3 linked regions of the Blastococcus saxobsidens DD2 genome follow. The protein of the gene in region 2 binds, or shares a complex with, the protein of the main gene of each other region. Links are inferred from orthologs where the notes say so. Each region holds a gene or a part of one and is shown on either strand. Other genes may lie near its edges.

Region 1 (6,086 bases), 180 kb from region 2 along the record:
CTTGGGGCGCGCTGGGTCTCACGCTCACCGCGCTGTCCGCCCTGCCGGGTCTGGCCGGTGCGGTCGCGGAGCTCGCCCTCCGCCGGGTGCTTCCCCGTGGCGCCCGCTCGGCCGCCGCGCTCGCGCTGGGCCTCGGGCTCGGCGTCGCTCCCCCGGTCCTGGGGGTGGCAGCGCCACTGTTCGCGGCCACCGCGGCCGTGGCGGAGGAGCTGCCGGCCGGCTCGACCCCGGCCACCGAGCGGGTCGTGCCCGACTGGCCCGCCCCGGACGCGCCCGTGCCGGCCCCGGCGGCCCCGCTGCCGTCGCACAGCACTCCGCCGACCGCTGAGAGGCTGCCCGACTGGCCGCGCACGCCCGCAGCCGGCGAGCACGTGGTCGTCCGTGGTGACTGCCTCTGGGACATCGCCGAGCGCCGGCTGACCGCGGACATCGGTCGGGTCGGGTCCCCCGGCGAGGTGGCCGCCGCCGTCCACGCCTGGTGGCAGGCCAACGCCGACGTCATCGGGCCCGATCCGGACCTGATCCTTCCCGGTCAGGTGCTCCGGCCACCTGCCCTGCCGTGACCCGCCCCCCTGCCCAGCACAGCCCACCACCCGGGAGTTTTCGATGACCGCACCGCCCCGCCCCGCCCCGTCCACCGGCCGGACCGCCGTGCGGCTCGCGGTGGTCCCCACCCCGCAACCTCCGCTGGAGCCGCGCCCCGCACTCCGCCTCGTCCAGCCCGGGCGATCCGTCCCCCGCCCCGTCCCGCGCCCGGGACCGCGCCCCCGGACGGGCCCGGCCGCCCGGGACGAGTTCGGCCCGGTGCTCTGCGGCCGCGCCGACCTGCCCCCGGTCGGTGAGGTCGCGCGTCGCCTGGTCACCATGGCACTGGAGGCGCTCACCGGCCGGCGGCCGCTGGCCCAGCTGCAGCCCCTGACCACGGTCGGCGTGTACGCCGCGATGTCCGCCGGCCGGCGGCCCCGGTGGTGCGCCGAGGGCAACGCGCCCGTGATCGTCGGCCGGCTGCGGGTGTGCGAGCCGGTCGACGGGGTGGCGGAGATCAGCGCGGTCGCCCACCGCAATGGCCGGGCGCACGCCGTGGCGGCACGGCTGGAGGGGATCGATGGCCGGTGGCGGTGCACCGCCCTTCAGATCGGCTGACCGCCGCCGGAGCCGGAGCGGCATGCGAAGCTCGGCCGAGCGTGCGGCATGCGGAGCATCCCGCACCTGCTCGGCCGGAACGGAGAGTCAGCCCGGCGGAGCCGGACGAAGCCTTTCGGCGACGGGGACGCAGTCCCCGATCAGCTGGCAGCCCCGTGGCACTGCTTGTACTTCCGGCCCGACCCGCAGGGGCACGGTGCGTTGCGCGGCGTCTCCTTGGTACCGGAGACCGTCGCCGTCTTGGCGGCCTTGGCCCGGCCGGTCTCCGCGGGTGAGGCGTCGAGGCTCGGCGCCGAGTACGTCAGGTTCTCCGGAGAGCGGCGGGGCTCGTCGAGACCCTTGACGTCCAGCACCGGCGCAGTGTCGGACGGTGCCGGTTCCGCCGCGGCCGCGTCGGCCGGAGCCTGCCCGTTGCCGTCCGCCGTGACGGGCTCGGCCGGAGCCTTCGCGGCGCCGTCCGCCGTGACGGGCTCGGCCGGAGCCTGCCCGTTGCCGTCCGCCGTGACGGGCGCCGCCGAGCGGCGTGCCGTGGCGGGCGCCGCGGTACCGGCGGCTGCCTTGGCCGCCGCTGCCTGACGGGCCAGCAGCCGAGCCGTGCCGGCCTGGGCGGCGGCGAGCGCCTTGGCCTCGGCCTCGGCCTGCTTCGCCTTGGCCTCCGCCTCCTGCTCCTCCTTGGTCTTCACCTCGAGGTTGAACAGGAACCCGACGGACTCCTCCTTGATGCCGTCCAGCATCGCCACGAACATGTCGTAGCCCTCGCGCTGGTACTCCACGACCGGGTCGCGGTTGGCCATGGCACGCAGGTGGATGCCGGCGCGCAGGTAGTCCATCTCGTAGAGGTGCTCGCGCCACTTGCGGTCGAGCACGCTGAGAAGGACCCGCCGCTCCAGTTCCCGCATGACCTCGGACCCGAGCCTGGCCTCACGCTCCTCGTAGGCGCGGTGCACGTCGTCGAGCATGGCGCTCTTGAGGTCGTCTGCGGAGAGGTCGGACTGCTCCCCGTCGGCGACGCTGCCGAGCAGTTCGTCGACGGTGACCCCCACCGGGTACAGCGACTTCAGGCCGGTCCAGAGCTGGTCGAGGTCCCAGTCCTCGGCGTAACCGGTCTCGGTGGCGCCGTCGACGTAGGCGCTGACCACGTCGTCGACCATCGTCCGGACCTGCTCGTGCAGGTCGGCGCCCTCCAGGACCTTGCGCCGCTCGTCGTAGATGACGGTGCGCTGGCGGTTGAGGACCTCGTCGTACTTGAGGACGTTCTTGCGCACCTCGAAGTTCTGCTGCTCGACCTGCGTCTGTGCCGAGAGGATCGCCCGGCTGACCATCTTGGACTCGATCGGCTGGTCGTCGGGCACCCGCAGGGTGGTCATCATCGACTCGAGCATCGGGCCGTTGAACCGGCGCATCAGGTCGTCACCGAGGGAGAGATAGAACCGCGACTCCCCCGGGTCGCCCTGCCGGCCGGAGCGGCCGCGCAGCTGGTTGTCGATCCGGCGGCTCTCGTGCCGCTCGGTGCCCAGCACGTACAGGCCACCGGCCTCGGTGACCTCCTCGTGCTCGGCCTTCACCTGGGACTTGGCCGCCTCCAAGGCCTCGTCCCACGCGGCCTCGTACTCCTCCGGGGTGTCGGTCGGTGTCAGCCCCCGGGCCCGCAGCGCCTCGTCGGCGATGAACTCGGCGTTGCCGCCGAGCTGGATGTCGGTGCCGCGGCCGGCCATGTTGGTGGCCACCGTGACCGCACCGGGGCGACCGGCCTGGGCGATGATCGCCGCCTCCCGCGCGTGGTTCTTCGCGTTGAGCACCTCGTGCGGGATCCCGCGCGTGAGCAGGTACTTCGAGAGCAGCTCGGACTTCTCGACGCTCGCGGTGCCCACAAGCACCGGCTGGCCGGCCTCGTGCCGCTCGGCGATGTCCTCCACGACGGAGTCGAACTTGGCCTTCTCCGTCTTGTAGATGACGTCGGAGCGGTCCTGCCGGACCATCGGCCGGTTGGTGGGGATGGGGACGACGCCGAGGGAGTAGGTCTGGTTGAGCTCGGCGGCCTCGGTCTGCGCCGTACCGGTCATCCCGGAGAGCTTGTCGTAGAGGCGGAAGTAGTTCTGGAGCGTGATCGTGGCGAGCGTCTGGTTCTCGTCCTTGATCTTCACCTTCTCCTTGGCCTCGATGGCCTGGTGCATGCCCTCGTTGTAGCGGCGCCCCGACAGCACGCGGCCGGTGAACTCGTCGACGATGAGGACCTCGCCGTTGGCGACGATGTACTGCTGGTCCTTCTTGAACAGCTCCTTGGCCTTGAGCGCGTTGTTCAGGTAGCCGATCAGCGGGGTGTTGACCGCCTCGTAGAGGTTCTCGATGCCCAGCTGGTCCTCGACGAACTCGACGCCCTCCTCGGTGACGGCGACGGTCCGCTTGTCCTCTTCCACCTCGTAGTGCACGTCCCGCCTCATGAGCGGCACGATCCGGGCGAACTCCCCGTACCACTTGGCGCTGGACTCGGCCGGGCCACTGATGATCAGCGGGGTGCGGGCCTCGTCGATCAGGATGGAGTCGACCTCGTCGACGATCGCGTAGTGGTGCCCGCGCTGCACCAGGTCGGCCTTGCTCCAGGCCATGTTGTCGCGCAGGTAGTCGAAGCCGAACTCGTTGTTCGTGCCGTAGGTGATGTCGCAGGCGTAGAGCTCGCGCCGCTGCGCCGGGGTCTGGCCCGACAGGATGCTGCCGACCGACAGGCCCAGGAACCGGTGCACCCGGCCCATCCACTCGGCGTCGCGCTTGGCCAGGTAGTCGTTGACCGTGACCACGTGCACGCCGTTGCCGGTGAGCGCGTTGAGGTACGCCGGCAGCACACCGGTGAGCGTCTTCCCCTCACCGGTGCGCATCTCGGCGATGTTGCCCAGGTGCAGCGCGGCGCCGCCCATGAGTTGCACGCGGAAGTGCCGCTGGCCCAGGGTGCGGGTCGCGGCCTCCCGGACGACTGCGAAGGCCTCGGGCAGGAGCGCGTCGAGGGATTCGCCGTCGGCGTGGCGCTCCTTGAACTCGTCGGTCTTCGCCCGGAGTTCTGCGTCGCTGAGATCGGTGTAGTCGTCGGCGATCGACTCGACCGCATCGGCGATCTTGCCCAACCGTCGGACGAGCTTGCCCTCACCGGCACGGAGAATCTTCGAGAACACCACGCCCCCAGCGTAGGCGGCCCGGCCAGGACTCCGGTCGCCCCGACCACGCCGCGCGGTGGCCGGGCGCACCAGGCGCCCCATCCGTACGCTGCGCCGGTGGCCCGCGACCTCTCCGATCCCGGCCAGGGCCTGCTCGACTTCCTCACCGAGCGACACCTGGCGACGCTGACCACCCTGCGCTCCGACGGCAGCCCGCACGTGGTGCCGGTGGGCGTCACCTACGACCACGCGACCCGCACCGCGCGGGTCATCACGTCCGGCGGCTCGGCCAAGGCCCGCCACGTGCGGGACGGGCAGCAGCGGGTCGCCGTCTGCCAGGTGGACGGCCGGCGCTGGGTCACCCTCGAGGGGACGGCGGTGGTGCGGGACGACGCCGCATCCGTCGCCGACGCCGTCGAGCGCTACGCCCGGCGGTACCGGCAGCCCCGCGAGAACCCCGCGCGGGTGGCTCTGGAGATCACGGTGGACCGGATCCTCGGCAACGTGTGAGCGAGCTTGCGAGCTCACCAAGGGGCACAGCAGCGCCGCGAACGCAGCCGACGAGCGCCAGCGAGGAGGACTCGTGAGCGTCGGGCGGGGGCGCGGCGGCCGCGCTCCCGCCCGCGATCAGACGCCGGCGGCGGTCGTCGCCTGCCCGCCGGTCGGCACCGCGCCGTCCTGGGATGCCGGCGCGAGCCGGATCAGGCCGTAGTCGTAGGCGTGCCGGCGGTAGACGACCGTCGGCTGACCCGTGTCGGCGCACTGGAAGAGGAAGAAGTCGTGTCCGACCAGCTCCATCTCGTGGAGCGCCTGGTCGACGGTCATGGGGGTCGCGGGATGGTGCTTCTCCCGCACGATCTGCCCGGGCAGGTGTTCGTCGAGCTCGGTGACGTGCGGCCCGGAGGCGAGCTCACGGTCCAGTTGCAGCTGCTGCTCGATGGGCAGCTCGGAGTGCCCCGCGTCCAGCGCCGCACCGTTCAGCCGGACGCTCGCCGGCGTGCGCCGACCGTGGTGGACCCGGCGCCGATCGGCGGCCCGGCGCAGCCGGTTGTCCAGCTTGCCGGAGGCAAGGTCGAGGGCGGCGTAGAAGTCCGGGCCGGCGGCTTCCGCACGGACCACCGGGCCCTTGCCGCGGAGGGTGATCTCCACCCGCTGGCAGCTGGCCGACTGGCGGGGGTTCTTCTCGTGGAAGAGCTCGACGTCGATGCGCGAGAGCTTGGTGTCGAACCGCTCCAGCTGACCGACCTTGTCCTCCACGTGTTGGCGGTAGTGCTCAGGGACCTCGACGTTGCGACCACGGACCACGATCTCCATGAGACCTCCCGGTAGGACGGGGCTTCGGTCAGATCGACGCTAGTCCTTCCCCCGGGGGCGCGACAGTCGATCGAGGTCCTGCCGGAGGACGTTCCCGGCCCGGTACCGCCGCGTCCGGACGGGGTCCGCGCGAGGTGCCCCTGGTGACCGCGGCGTGGCCGCCACGACCGCCGCGAGGACGGGGAAGCCGCCCGGCGGGAGCCCGGCGGCCAGCACCGACGCCGCCTCGGTCAGCGTCGCGCCGGTGGTCACCACGTCGTCGACCAGGACCAGCAGCGCACCGGCCGGGCGACGGCGTGCGTCCAGCGCGAACGTGCCGGCGAGGTTGGCCCGCCGCTGGGAGGCCGAGAGGGCGGCCGAGTCCCGGATCCGCCCGCGGCGTCGCAGGGCCCGGCACCCGGTGGCCGGTACTCCGGCCGCACGCAGCTCGGCGATCGCCCGTGCGGTCAGCTCCCGGACGTGGTCCCGCCCGCGGGCGCGCAC
Region 2 (5,501 bases):
AGTTGTCGACGATGCCGTACTCGTGCTCGTGGGCGCGGATCGACTCCTCGACGGCGTGGCTGATGTCGGTCAGCCGGCCGCCCGCGACGGCCCGGGACAACCCGGCCCACATCGAGCGCTCGGTCACCTCCAGCAGCGCGGCGTCCTCGGCCGAGGGCTCCCCCACCGTGACGGTGACGGCGGAATCGCTGTGCCAGCCCTCGAGGATGGCGCCGCAGTCGACGGAGATGTTGTCCCCAGCGGCCAGCCGGCGCTCCGGGTTCGGGATGCCGTGGACGATCTCCTCGTTGATCGAGGCGCAGATCGTCCCGGTGAAGCCGTGGTAGCCGAGGAAGTTCGGCACGGCACCGTGCGAGCGGATGTAGTCCTCCGCCACGGCGTCCAGCTCACCGGTGCTGACCCCGGGCACGACGGCGGCCTTGACGGCCTTGAGGGCCCCGGCCGTGATCAGCCCCGAGGCACGCATGAGCTCGATCTCGTGCGCGGTCTTGATCTGGATCATGCGTCCACTCCACTTCGCCAGCAGCGGGATGCGACCGAGGATGCCTGTCGTCATCTGCCGCGCTGCTCCTTCACCGGGCCCGGAGGGCGGCAGTCAGACGGAGGCCGGCTGCCCGGCCTCGTCGTCCCCGTCGACGCCCATCGCGCGCAGCGCCCGGGCGGTGACCTCCTCGACCGAACCGATCGCGTCGATCCTGGCCAGGAGGCCCTCGTCCTCGTAGAAGCCGGACAGCGGTGCCGTCTGTTCCCGGTACACGGTGAGCCGGTGCCGGACCGTCTCGGGCTTGTCGTCGTCGCGCTGCACTTCCTGGCCGTCGACGACCATCCGCCGCCCGGAGAGCCGGCGGACCAGCTCCTCCTCGTCGACGACGAGCTCGAGGACCCGGTCCAGGGCGTGCCCGAGCTCGCCGAGCGACTCCCGGAGCTGCTCGGCCTGCGGGATGCTGCGGGGGAAGCCGTCCAGCAGGAACCCTGCCTTGGCGTCCGGGTCCGCCAGCCGGTCCTTGACCATCGCGACGGTGATCTCGTCGGGGACGAGGTTGCCGGCATCGAGGTAGGTCTTGACCCGCTTGCCGAGCTCGGTCTGGCCGCTCACGTTCGCCCGGAAGATGTCACCGGTCGAGATCGCGGGCACGCCGAGCTCGCCGGCGATGATCTGCGCCTGGGTGCCCTTGCCTGCTCCGGGGGGGCCCAGGAGGACGATGCGCACTACTTCAGGAACCCTTCGTAGTTGCGCTGGTTGAGTTGCGTCTCGATCTGCTTCACCGTCTCCAACCCCACTCCGACCATGATCAGGACTGCGACCCCGCCGAAGGGGAAGTTCTGGTTCTGCCCCGGCTGCGTCACGGCCAGGAAGAAGTTCGGCAGGACGGCGACCAGGCCCAGGTAGATCGACCCGGGCAGCGTGATCCGCGACAGCACGTACTGCAGGTACTCCGCCGTCGGGCGGCCGGGCCGGATACCCGGGATGAACCCGCCGTACCGCTTCATGTCGTCGGCCCGCTCCTCCGGGTTGAACGTGATCGACACGTAGAAATACGTGAAGAAGACGATCAGGCCGAAGAACACCGCGATGTGCACCGGGCTGCTCTGGTCGATGACGTAGGTCTCGAAGAACTGCCGGACCCCACCGGTCTCGCTGCCCTGCAGCTGGATGATCAGCTGCGGCAGGTACAGCAGTGACGACGCGAAGATGACCGGGATGACACCTGCCTGGTTCACCTTCAGCGGCAGGTAGGTGGAGGTGCCGCCGTACATCCGGCGGCCGACCATGCGCTTGGCGTACTGGACCGGGATCCGGCGCTGCGCCTGTTCCACGTACACGACCGTGCCGATGATCACCACGGCGAAGGCGCAGACCACGGCGAAGACGATGCCGCCGCGGGTCTGCAGGATCGAGCCGCCCTCGGCGGGGATGCGCGCCGCGATCGAGGTGAAGATCAGCACGGACATGCCGTTGCCGATCCCCTTCTCGGTGAGCAGCTCGCCCAGCCACATGATCAGGGCGGTGCCGGCGGTCAGCGAGACGACGAGGATCACCGTCGTCCAGACCGACTGGGACGGGATGATCGCCTCGCTGCAGTTCGGGAACAGCTGACCGCTGCGCGCCAGGGCGATGATGCCGGTGCTCTGCAGGACGGCGAGCGCGATGGTGAGGTACCGGGTGTACTGGGTCAGCTTGGCCTGACCCGACTGCCCTTCCTTCTTCAGCTGCTCGAACCGCGGGATCACCACCACCAGCAGCTGCACGATGATGCTCGCCGTGATGTACGGCATGATCCCGAGCGCGAACACGCTCAGGCGCAGCAGCGCGCCGCCGGAGAACAGGTTCACCAGCGAGTAGATGTCGCGCTGGTCGGACGCCTGCGCCTGCTCGAGGCAGCTGTTGATCGCCTCGACCGAGACCCCCGGGCCAGGGATGGCCGCACCCAGGCGGTAGACGGCGATGATCGCCAGGGAGAACAGCAACTTGCGCCGGAGGTCTGGCGTCCGGAACGCCGCGGCGAACGCCTGCAGCACGTGCCCTCCCCTGATCGGTCGAGTGAGGTTAGCAATGAAGGACCCCGCTGCCCCCCGGCCACTCGCAAGCTCGCGGCGGGGCCGTGCAGGCGGGTCGTGGCGGGACCGGGTAGCACACGACCCCCGCGGGCGCGAGATGCGCGCCCGCGGGGGTCGCCGGCGTCAGACGCGGGTGGTGCTGCCCCCGGCCGCGGCGATCTTCTCGGCCGCGGATGCGGAGAAGGCGTGCGCGTGGACGTCGACCTTGACGCCGCCCAGCTCACCGGTGCCCAGCACCTTGACCGGCTGGCCGCGCCGCACGGCGCCGGCCTCGGCCAGGGTGTCCGGGTTGACCGGGCCGCCCTGCGGGAACAGGGACGCGATCCGGTCGAGGTTGACGACCTGGAAGACGACCTTGTTGTTGTTCTTGAAGCCCGAGAGCTTGGGCAGCCGCATGTTCAGCGGGGTCTGCCCACCCTCGAACCGCGCGGAGACGGTGCCCCGTGCGCCGGTGCCCTTGGTGCCGCGCCCGGCCGTCTTGCCCTTCGAGCCCTCACCACGACCCACACGGGTCTTGCGGGTGTGGGCACCGGGGGCGGGACGCAGGTGGTGAACCTTCAGAGTCATAGCGAGTCTTTCCTCAGACCTCTTCGACGGTGACCAGGTGGGGCACCGTCGCGACCATCCCGCGGATCTCGGGACGGTCCTCCTGAACGACCGAGTCGTTGATCTTCTTCAGGCCCAGCGAGCGCAGCGTCTCGCGCTGGTTGGGCTTGGTGCCGATCGCGGACTTGACCTGGGTGACCTTCAGCTGCGCCATCTCAGACCCCCTGACCCGCGCGGGCACGCAGCATGGCGGCCGGAGCGACGTCCTCGAGAGGCAGGCCGCGGCGGGCCGCGATCTCCTCGGGGCGGACGAGGTCCTTCAGCGCCTGCATCGTGGCGTGCACGATGTTGATCGGGTTCGACGAACCGAGGCTCTTGGAGAGCACGTCGTGGATCCCGGCGCACTCCAGCACGGCACGGACCGGGCCACCGGCGATGACACCGGTACCGGGGCTGGCCGGCTTGAGCAGCACGACACCGGCGGCCGCCTCACCCTGCACCGGGTGCGGGATGGTGCTGGCGATGCGCGGCACCTTGTAGAAGTGCTTCTTGGCCTCCTCGACGCCCTTGGCGATCGCCGCGGGCACCTCCTTGGCCTTGCCGTAACCGACGCCCACGGTGCCGTCGCCGTCGCCCACGATCACCAGGGCGGTGAAGCTGAAGCGCCGACCACCCTTGACGACCTTGGAGACGCGGTTGATGGCCACCACGCGCTCGATGTAGTTGCTCTTCTCGGCGGGAGCGCCTCCGGGGCCCCGCCCGCCGTCACGGCGGTCACGGCGGTCGTTACCGCCGCCGGCGCCGCCGCCGCGTCGCTGTGGTCCTGGCATCAGACGTCCCTCTCGATCTGCTCGCTGCTGCTGGTGGGGTGGGAGATCATCAGAAGTCCAGCCCACCCTCGCGGGCACCGTCGGCCAGGGCGGCGATGCGCCCGGCGTACCGGTTGCCACCGCGGTCGAAGACGACCGACGTGATGCCGGCGGCCTTCGCGCGCTCGGCCACCAGGGCACCCACCTGACGGGCCAGGGCGGACTTGTCGCCCTCGGCACCGCGCAGGCCGGCGTCCATGGTGGACGCGCTCACCACGGTGCGGCCGACGGTGTCGTCGACCACCTGCACGTGGATGTGGCGCGCGCTGCGCTTGACCACCAGGCGCGGACGCTCCGGCGTGCCGGATACCCGCTTGCGCAGCCGGTTGTGACGGCGGAGCCGCGAGACGCGACGTGCCGTGCTGATGTCGGTGCCGACGGGCTTGTGTCCGCCGGCGGTCTTCCCGTTCGTGGAAGTTGCTGCCTGAGCCATCACTTACCCGTCTTCCCGACCTTGCGCTTGACGACCTCGCCCTGGTACCGCACGCCCTTGCCCTTGTACGGGTCGGGCTTGCGGATCTTGCGGATCTTGGCCGCCACCTCGCCGACCAGCTGCTTGTCTATGCCGCTCACCCGCAGGCGGGTGGGCGACTCGACCGCGAAGGCGATCCCCTCGGGGGCCTTGACCGGGACGGGGTGGCTGAAGCCCAGGGCGAACTCGAGGTCCGAGCCGCGCGCCTGGACGCGGTAACCGACACCGACGATCTCGAGGGTCTTGGTGTACCCCTCGGTGACGCCGGTCATCATGTTGGCGATCAGAGTCCGCGAGAGCCCGTGCAGGGCGCGGTTCTGACGCTCGTCGTTGGGGCGCTGCACCCGCAGCGTGCCGTCCTCGTCGCGCTCGACGGTGATCGGTGCGGCGACCGTGTGGCGAAGCTCGCCCTTGGGTCCCTTCACGCTGACCGTCTGGCCGTCGATCGTGACGTCCACACCACTGGGCACGGCGATCGGGAGTCGTCCGATCCGTGACATCTTCGCTCGCTCCTCTTACCAGACGTAGGCGAGGACTTCCCCGCCCACGCCCTTCTTGTTCGCCTGCTTGTCGGTCAGCAGCCCGGTCGAGGTCGAGATGATCGCCACGCCGAGACCGCCGAGCACCTTGGGCAGTGCGGTGGACTTCGCGTACACCCGCAGGCCGGGCTTGGAGACCCGCCGGACCCCGGCGATGCTCCGCTCGCGGTTGGGGCCGTACTTCAGGTCGATGACCAGCTGCTTGAACGGGTTGCCGTCCTTGTCGGTCTCGTCGACGCGCCAGCCGGCGATGTAGCCCTCCTGCTGGAGGATCTCGGCGATGTGCGTCTTGAGCTTCGACGACGGCATGACCGCGGAGTCGTGGTACGCCTGGTTGGCGTTCCGCAGACGCGTGAGCATGTCTGCGATCGGGTCGGTCATGGTCATGGCGTAGTGGTGCCTCTCTCACCGCGGTTCCTCATGCGCCGGGTCGTCCCGGACTTGGCGCGTGGGCCTCTCGGCGATCGGTGGTGCTCGGTCGGTGACTTGCTGGATCGGTCCGGCTGCAGGGACCCG
Region 3 (5,339 bases), 1.0 Mb from region 2 along the record:
GGACGCCGAGGTGGTCATCGGCGGCCGTCTCGGACCGGGCGAGGCGGTGGTGATGCGCATGTACGGGCGGCTCGCCCTGCACGCCGAGTCGGTGGTGCTGCCGCTGCTGGCCGCCGACGCCCCCGTCGTCACCTGGTGGCACGGGGCTCCCCCCGAGAGGATGGCCACCGATGCGCTGTCCGTCTTCGCCCACCGCCGGATCACCGACAGCTCGCTGGCCGAGGACCCGCTGACCGCGCTCCGGCTGCGGGCCGAGGACTACGCCCCCGGCGACACCGACCTCGCCTGGACCCGCACCACCGCGTGGCGGACGGCCCTGGCCTCGACCCTGGACTCGGTGTCGGGACGCCGCGGGGACTCCGTACGGGCGCTCGGTGGATCCATCCAGGGCGATCCGGGCAACGCCACGGCCCGCCTGCTGGCCGGATGGGTGTCCTCCCGCAGCAGCTGCCCGGTCGACATCACCGAGGATTCGCGCCGCTCGGGGCCCAGCGGGGTCACGGCGGTGGCGCTGGACCTGGACCACGACGAACGGGTCGAGATCCGCGCCGACCACCGCGGCGGAGCCGTCATCTCGCAGCCGCACCGGCCGGACTCCACGGTCGCGCTGCCCGAGCGCGTGCTCGGCGATCTGCTCAGCGAGGAACTGCGCCGGCTCGATCCCGACGAGCCCTACAGCGAGGCCCTGGAGGCCACGACAGCGGTCCGCGGACTCGCCGATCGCCCGCGGGTCCGGGAACACGTCTGGTTCGACCCCGCCGCCCGCCAGGACACCGACCATCCCACCGCACCCGAAGGAGCCACCCCGTGAGCCACTCCCCCGGCGACCAGGTGTCGGCCGAACTCGCCCAAGGTGAGCGGCCCGTCCCCGACATCGTCATCGAGCCCGACGGTGACCGGCTCGCCCGGGCGGTGGCCGAGGCGCTGGTCGCCCGGCTCGCGGCTGCGCAGGCGGTGCACGGTACCGCGTCGCTCGTGGTGACCGGCGGTGGGATCGGGATCGCCGTCCTGGAGCGGGTCGCCGGCCTGGCCGCCGAACCGGTGCGCGAGACGGTCGACTGGACGGCCGTGGACGTCTGGTGGGGCGATGAGCGATTCGTGCCCGGGGGCGACGCCGAGCGCAACGAGAAGCAGGCCCGTACCGCGCTGCTGGACGTGGTCGGTGTGCCGGCGGCCCGCGTGCACGCCATGCCGCCGTCGGACGGGGAGTTCGACGGCCCGGACGAGGCGGCTGCCTGGTACGCCGAGCAGCTCGCCGCCGCGGCGACAGAGGGCGAGAGCCTGCCCCGGTTCGACGTGCTCCTCCTCGGCATGGGCCCGGAGGGTCACACCGCCTCGATCTTCCCCGACTCCCCCGCCGTGCGGGACGACCGGCCGGTGTTCGCCGTCCGCGACTGCCCGAAGCCGCCACCCACCCGGGTCAGCCTCGGATTCAGTGCGATCAACCGCGCCGAGGAGGTCTGGATGGTGGTGACCGGCGAGGGCAAGGCTCCCGCCGTCGCCGCCGCACTGGGCGGTGCGGCACGGGAGGAGCTGCCGGCCGCCGGCGTGCACGGCCGGCGGGCCACCCGGTGGCTGCTGGACGCAGCCGCCGCCGCCCACCTGCCCCGCAGCGGGGCCTGATCCTCAGCCGCCGCGGCGGACCCGGAGCCGGTCGAGCGCCTCCTGGAGCAGGGCATCGCCGTCGGCGTCGCTGCGCCGCTCGCGCACGTAGGCGAGGTGCGTCTTGTACGGCTCGATCCGCGGCACCGGCGGCGGAGCCGTTTGGTCCTGCCCGGCCGGTAGCCCGCAGCGGGGGCAGTCCCAGAACTCGGGGACGTCGGCCTCGCGGGCGAGGATCACCCGCGTCTCGTGCCCGTTCGCGCACCAGAACGGGATGCGCCGCCGGGGCGCGGACTCCCCGCGCTCGACCTCGCCCATCGGCCCCGCGCCGACCCGGCTACCCCGGATCGCGTTCCCACCAGCCACGTCTGCCCCCTGATCGTCGGTCCGGGTGCGGCGGCGCTGACCACCGTGCGGGCAGTCTAGGGCCTGACGGGCCACTCCCCGGTCACGATTGCGCGCCGATCGTGACGCCGATCACGGGCGGGGGTCAGGTCAGGCCTGGATTTTGATCAGGATGCCCAGACCCACGATGCACACCGTCCAGATCAGCGCGGTGAACACGGTCAGCCGGTTGAGGTTCTTCTCCACCACCGACGACCCGGACAGCGAGGAGGAGGCTGCACCACCGAACATCGACGACAGCCCGCCACCCTTGCCGCGGTGCAGCAGGATCAGCACGATGAGGAGCAGGCTGCTCAGGACCAGCAGCACATTGAGGACCAGCTCCATTGACCTCTCCGGAAGGCTCGACGACCGGCGACGGACGCCAGCTCTCGCATCGAGCCTAGCCGACGGGCGGCCGGCAACCGGTCAGCGGACCCCGGCAGTCGCCACGTCGTAGCCGTCGTAGGGCCGCATGACCAGGCCGTTGCGCAGTCGCTGACCGGAGATCAGCTGGATCCGGGTCTCGGCCAGGGGGATGTACGCCGCGCGCGCCCGGGCGGCCTCGGCGACCTCCGCCCACTGGGCCTCCCCCGCCTTCGCCCGGTCGACGAGCGCGTTGATCTCGGGGTCGTCCAGCCGCGCGTAGTTGGGGTTGCCGACGTTCGCGATGCTGCGACCGTCGACGAGCGGCACGAGGAAGGACGCGGGAGTCGGCAGGTCGGGGGTGCGCGTGGCAAGCACCAGCCCGTAACCGCTGCTCGCGACGTTGGCCGGGTTGCCCACCTCGGTGGCGTAGAACGTCGCCGGGTCGAGCGGGCGCACCTCGGCGTCGATCCCTACCGCACCGAGCTGCACGGCGATCTCCTCGGCGACGTCGACGCTGCTGGCGACGTCCGGCACGGCCAGCACGGTGGCGAACCCCTCGGGCCGGCCGCACCTCTCCAGCGCAGCGCCGGCCGCGTCCGGGTCCGGCTCGGCCTCGGTGTCCTCCGGACCACCCTCCATCGCGCGGGGCCACAACTGGGTGGTCCGTACCGCGTCGACCGCCCCGCCCAGCACCGTCTGCACGCCGCGCCGGTCGATCGCCGCGGCGACGGCCGCCCGGCAGTCCGGGTTGTCCATGGGGGCCACGTCGGTCGGCAGGGCCAGCACCCGGACCGCCCCGGTCGTCACGTCGTCGACCCGGACCAGCAGGTCCTCGTCAGCGTCCTCAGCGGTCAACCGGGCCGTCGTCGCGGGCTGCACCCCGGCCCCCGAGATGTCGATGTCCGCGGAACCGGCCAGCAGCGCCTGGTCACGCGCCAGGCCGGACAGTCCGGTCCGGACGACCACGCTGTCGGGCAGTGCGGTCCGGACCTCGTCGGTCGCCGGGTCCCACTGCGGGTTGCGCTCCAGCAGGATGCCGGTCTCCGGGTCCACCGAGCTGATGGCGTAGGGGCCGGACGACACCGGGGCCCGGCCGTACTCGGCGCCGGTGTCGGCCTCGGCCGGTACCGGACTGCTCGACGGGAGCGCCAGGACGTACGGGAAGTTCGGCTGGGGTGCGCGCAGCCGGAAGATGATCGTGCGGTCGTCGGGGGTCTCGATGGCGTTCAGGTCCGGGTCGTCCTCCTCGGTCGAGTACGGCCCGGGGTACGGGTTCGCCGGGTCGTCCAGCAGATCGACGACGTAGGTCGGCCCCCCGACGATCACGTCGGAGGCGAAGGAGCGCTGGATGCCGTACTTGACGTCCTGGCTGGTGATCGGCCGGCCGTTCTCGAACCGCACCCCCTCCTTGAGGGTGTAGGTCCAGCTGAGCCCGTCCTCGGAGACCGTGCCGAGGTCGGTGGCCAGGTCCGGGACCAGTTCCGCCGTGGCCCCCGGCTCGCTGGCGAAGGTGACCAGCGTGCGGGTGTAGAGCCGCATGAGGTTCCAGACCCCGGGCAGGTAGGACCGCTGCGGATCCAGGCTGTCGATGGCCGGGGCGACCACGCGGAGGGTGCCGCCGGGCTCGTCCGACGGGGACCGGACACCCTCGACACCCGCGTCGGGACCGTCACCCAGCACCGGGAGGTCGGCCCGCCCTCCGCCACCGCCCAGGCAGCTCACGGCGACCACGAGCACGGAGACGACGACGGCAGCCGAACCGAGCAGACGCCGGCTCGGCCGGTCCCGCAGCCACGCGGGCAGCCGATCGGCCAGCCGCTCCAAGGTCTGCTGCACCACCTGCTGCCCGCCTCCACGCGTGTCCGGCCGGCGGCGGGCAGCAGGGTTCAGCTACCGCCGGCGGCGATCCGACAGATCTGGGCGAACTCGTCGGCGTCCAGGCTGGCACCACCGACGAGCGCACCGTCGATGTCCGCCCCGGCCAGGATCCCGGCCGTGTTGGCGGCCTTCACCGACCCGCCGTAGAGGATACGGACGGACTGAGCCGTCTCGGTGCCGAAGCGCTCGGCGAGCCGCGCCCGCAGAGCACCGCAGACCTCCTGCGCGTCCTCGGGGGTGGCCACCTCGCCGGTGCCGATCGCCCACACCGGCTCGTAGGCGATGACGAGCCCGCCACCCGGCCCAGCACCGATCCCGGTGCCGTCCCCCGGCGCGGTCAGCTGCTCGGCGGTCAGCCCCTCGAGCGCGGCGTCCAGCTGACCGGTGCAGTGCGCGACGTGCGTGCCCGCCCGGCGGACGTCGAGCCCCTCCCCGACGCAGAGGATCGGCACGATGCCGTGGCGCAGCGCCGCGTTCACCTTGGCCGCGACGACGGCGTCGTCCTCCCCGTGCAGCGCCCGGCGCTCCGAGTGCCCGACCGCGACGTAGCTGCAGCCCAGAGCGCTGAGCATCCCGCCGCTGACCTCACCGGTGTACGCGCCGGAGTCCGCTGCTGCGAGGTCCTGCGCGCCGTACCCGATGCCCAGCTTGTCGCCGGTGACCAGCGTCTGCACGCTGCGCAGCGCCGTGAACGGCGGGAGGACGACGACCTCGGCGGTGTCGAGCTCATTCTCCTTGAGCGAGAACACCACCTTCTGGACCAGGCCGATGGCCTCCAGGTGGGTCATGTGCATCTTCCAGTTGCCGGCGATCAACGGCCGGCGGCCCTCCCGGGCCCGGGAACGGTCGCTGCGTGCCATCTCACTCCCCCGCTCGGTCGGCCAACACGGCGAGGCCCGGCAGTTCCCGGCCCTCCAGGTACTCCAGCGATGCGCCGCCACCGGTGCTGATGTGGCCGTAGGCGTCCTCGTCGAGACCCAGGGCCCGCACCGCGGCCGCCGAGTCACCACCGCCGACGACCGAGAGTCCGGCCACCGCGGCGACCGCCTGGGCGACGCCGCGGGTACCGGCCTGAAAAGGTGCCAGCTCGAAGACGCCCATCGGGC

What was found.
Region 1: the proteins of secY (region 2) and secA are in contact, whole or in part, in a crystal structure (PDB 3DIN), measured with the Thermotoga maritima proteins. The link is inferred for Blastococcus saxobsidens DD2 from one-to-one orthologs. Residues at the interface, in WP_004081795.1 of Thermotoga maritima: Glu108, Gly109, Glu110, Glu111, Ala236, Glu237, Arg238, Arg239, Ile240, Thr241, Ile242, Gln243, Tyr244, Ala245, Arg246, Arg247, Val248, Thr249, Gly250, Arg251, Arg252, Val253, Tyr254, Gly256, Ala257, Ser258, Thr259, Tyr260, Leu261, Pro262; in WP_004082002.1 of Thermotoga maritima: Glu261, Ala262, Arg263, Lys300, Ala301, Arg302, Thr303, Ile304, Ile305, Leu323, Tyr324, Asp325, Pro326, Val329, Ser330, Tyr333, Ile336, Lys340, Phe345, Val349, Glu363, Phe364, Tyr374, Ser375, Gly376, Gly377, Glu393, Ile395, Thr482, Ser483.
Region 3: secY (region 2) and secG share a complex: the UniProt entries of both Escherichia coli proteins name them as parts of the sec protein translocase complex. The link is inferred for Blastococcus saxobsidens DD2 from one-to-one orthologs.

Annotation. Positions count from the first base shown.
Region 1 is NC_016943.1:3,956,471-3,962,556, forward strand. The notes cover bases 1,084-4,634. They hold secA (preprotein translocase subunit SecA), read right to left. Parts: upstream 4,311-4,634; coding sequence 1,284-4,310; downstream 1,084-1,283. Other genes in these bases: BLASA_RS18730 (Rv3235 family protein), read left to right, coding at 1,084-1,143; BLASA_RS18740 (pyridoxamine 5'-phosphate oxidase family protein), read left to right, coding at 4,407-4,634. Outside these bases: BLASA_RS18725 (LysM peptidoglycan-binding domain-containing protein), read left to right, coding at 1-563; more of BLASA_RS18730, read left to right, coding at 607-1,083; more of BLASA_RS18740, read left to right, coding at 4,635-4,799; hpf (ribosome hibernation-promoting factor, HPF/YfiA family), read right to left, coding at 4,917-5,603; BLASA_RS18750 (ComF family protein), read right to left, coding at 5,643-6,086. UniProt on the Escherichia coli protein: Required for protein export, interacts with the SecYEG preprotein conducting channel.
Region 2 is NC_016943.1:4,140,240-4,145,740, forward strand. The notes cover bases 366-3,331. They hold secY (preprotein translocase subunit SecY), read right to left. Parts: upstream 2,521-3,331; coding sequence 1,210-2,520; downstream 366-1,209. Other genes in these bases: map (type I methionyl aminopeptidase), read right to left, coding at 366-556; BLASA_RS19580 (adenylate kinase), read right to left, coding at 596-1,210; rplO (50S ribosomal protein L15), read right to left, coding at 2,683-3,126; rpmD (50S ribosomal protein L30), read right to left, coding at 3,140-3,319; rpsE (30S ribosomal protein S5), read right to left, coding at 3,321-3,331. Also shown: more of map, read right to left, coding at 1-365; more of rpsE, read right to left, coding at 3,332-3,935; rplR (50S ribosomal protein L18), read right to left, coding at 3,985-4,407; rplF (50S ribosomal protein L6), read right to left, coding at 4,407-4,946; rpsH (30S ribosomal protein S8), read right to left, coding at 4,962-5,372. UniProt on the Escherichia coli protein: The central subunit of the protein translocation channel SecYEG. Consists of two halves formed by TMs 1-5 and 6-10.
Region 3 is NC_016943.1:3,102,856-3,108,194, forward strand. Bases 717-3,520 are described here. They hold secG (preprotein translocase subunit SecG), read right to left. Parts: upstream 2,335-3,520; coding sequence 2,098-2,334; downstream 717-2,097. Other genes in these bases: BLASA_RS25595 (glucose-6-phosphate dehydrogenase assembly protein OpcA), read left to right, coding at 717-811; pgl (6-phosphogluconolactonase), read left to right, coding at 808-1,623; BLASA_RS14730 (RNA polymerase-binding protein RbpA), read right to left, coding at 1,627-1,968; BLASA_RS14740 (ABC transporter substrate-binding protein), read right to left, coding at 2,416-3,520. In the rest of the region: more of BLASA_RS25595, read left to right, coding at 1-716; more of BLASA_RS14740, read right to left, coding at 3,521-4,194; tpiA (triose-phosphate isomerase), read right to left, coding at 4,242-5,093; BLASA_RS14750 (phosphoglycerate kinase), read right to left, coding at 5,095-5,339. UniProt on the Escherichia coli protein: Subunit of the protein translocation channel SecYEG. Overexpression of some hybrid proteins has been thought to jam the protein secretion apparatus resulting in cell death; while this may be true it also results in FtsH-mediated degradation of SecY.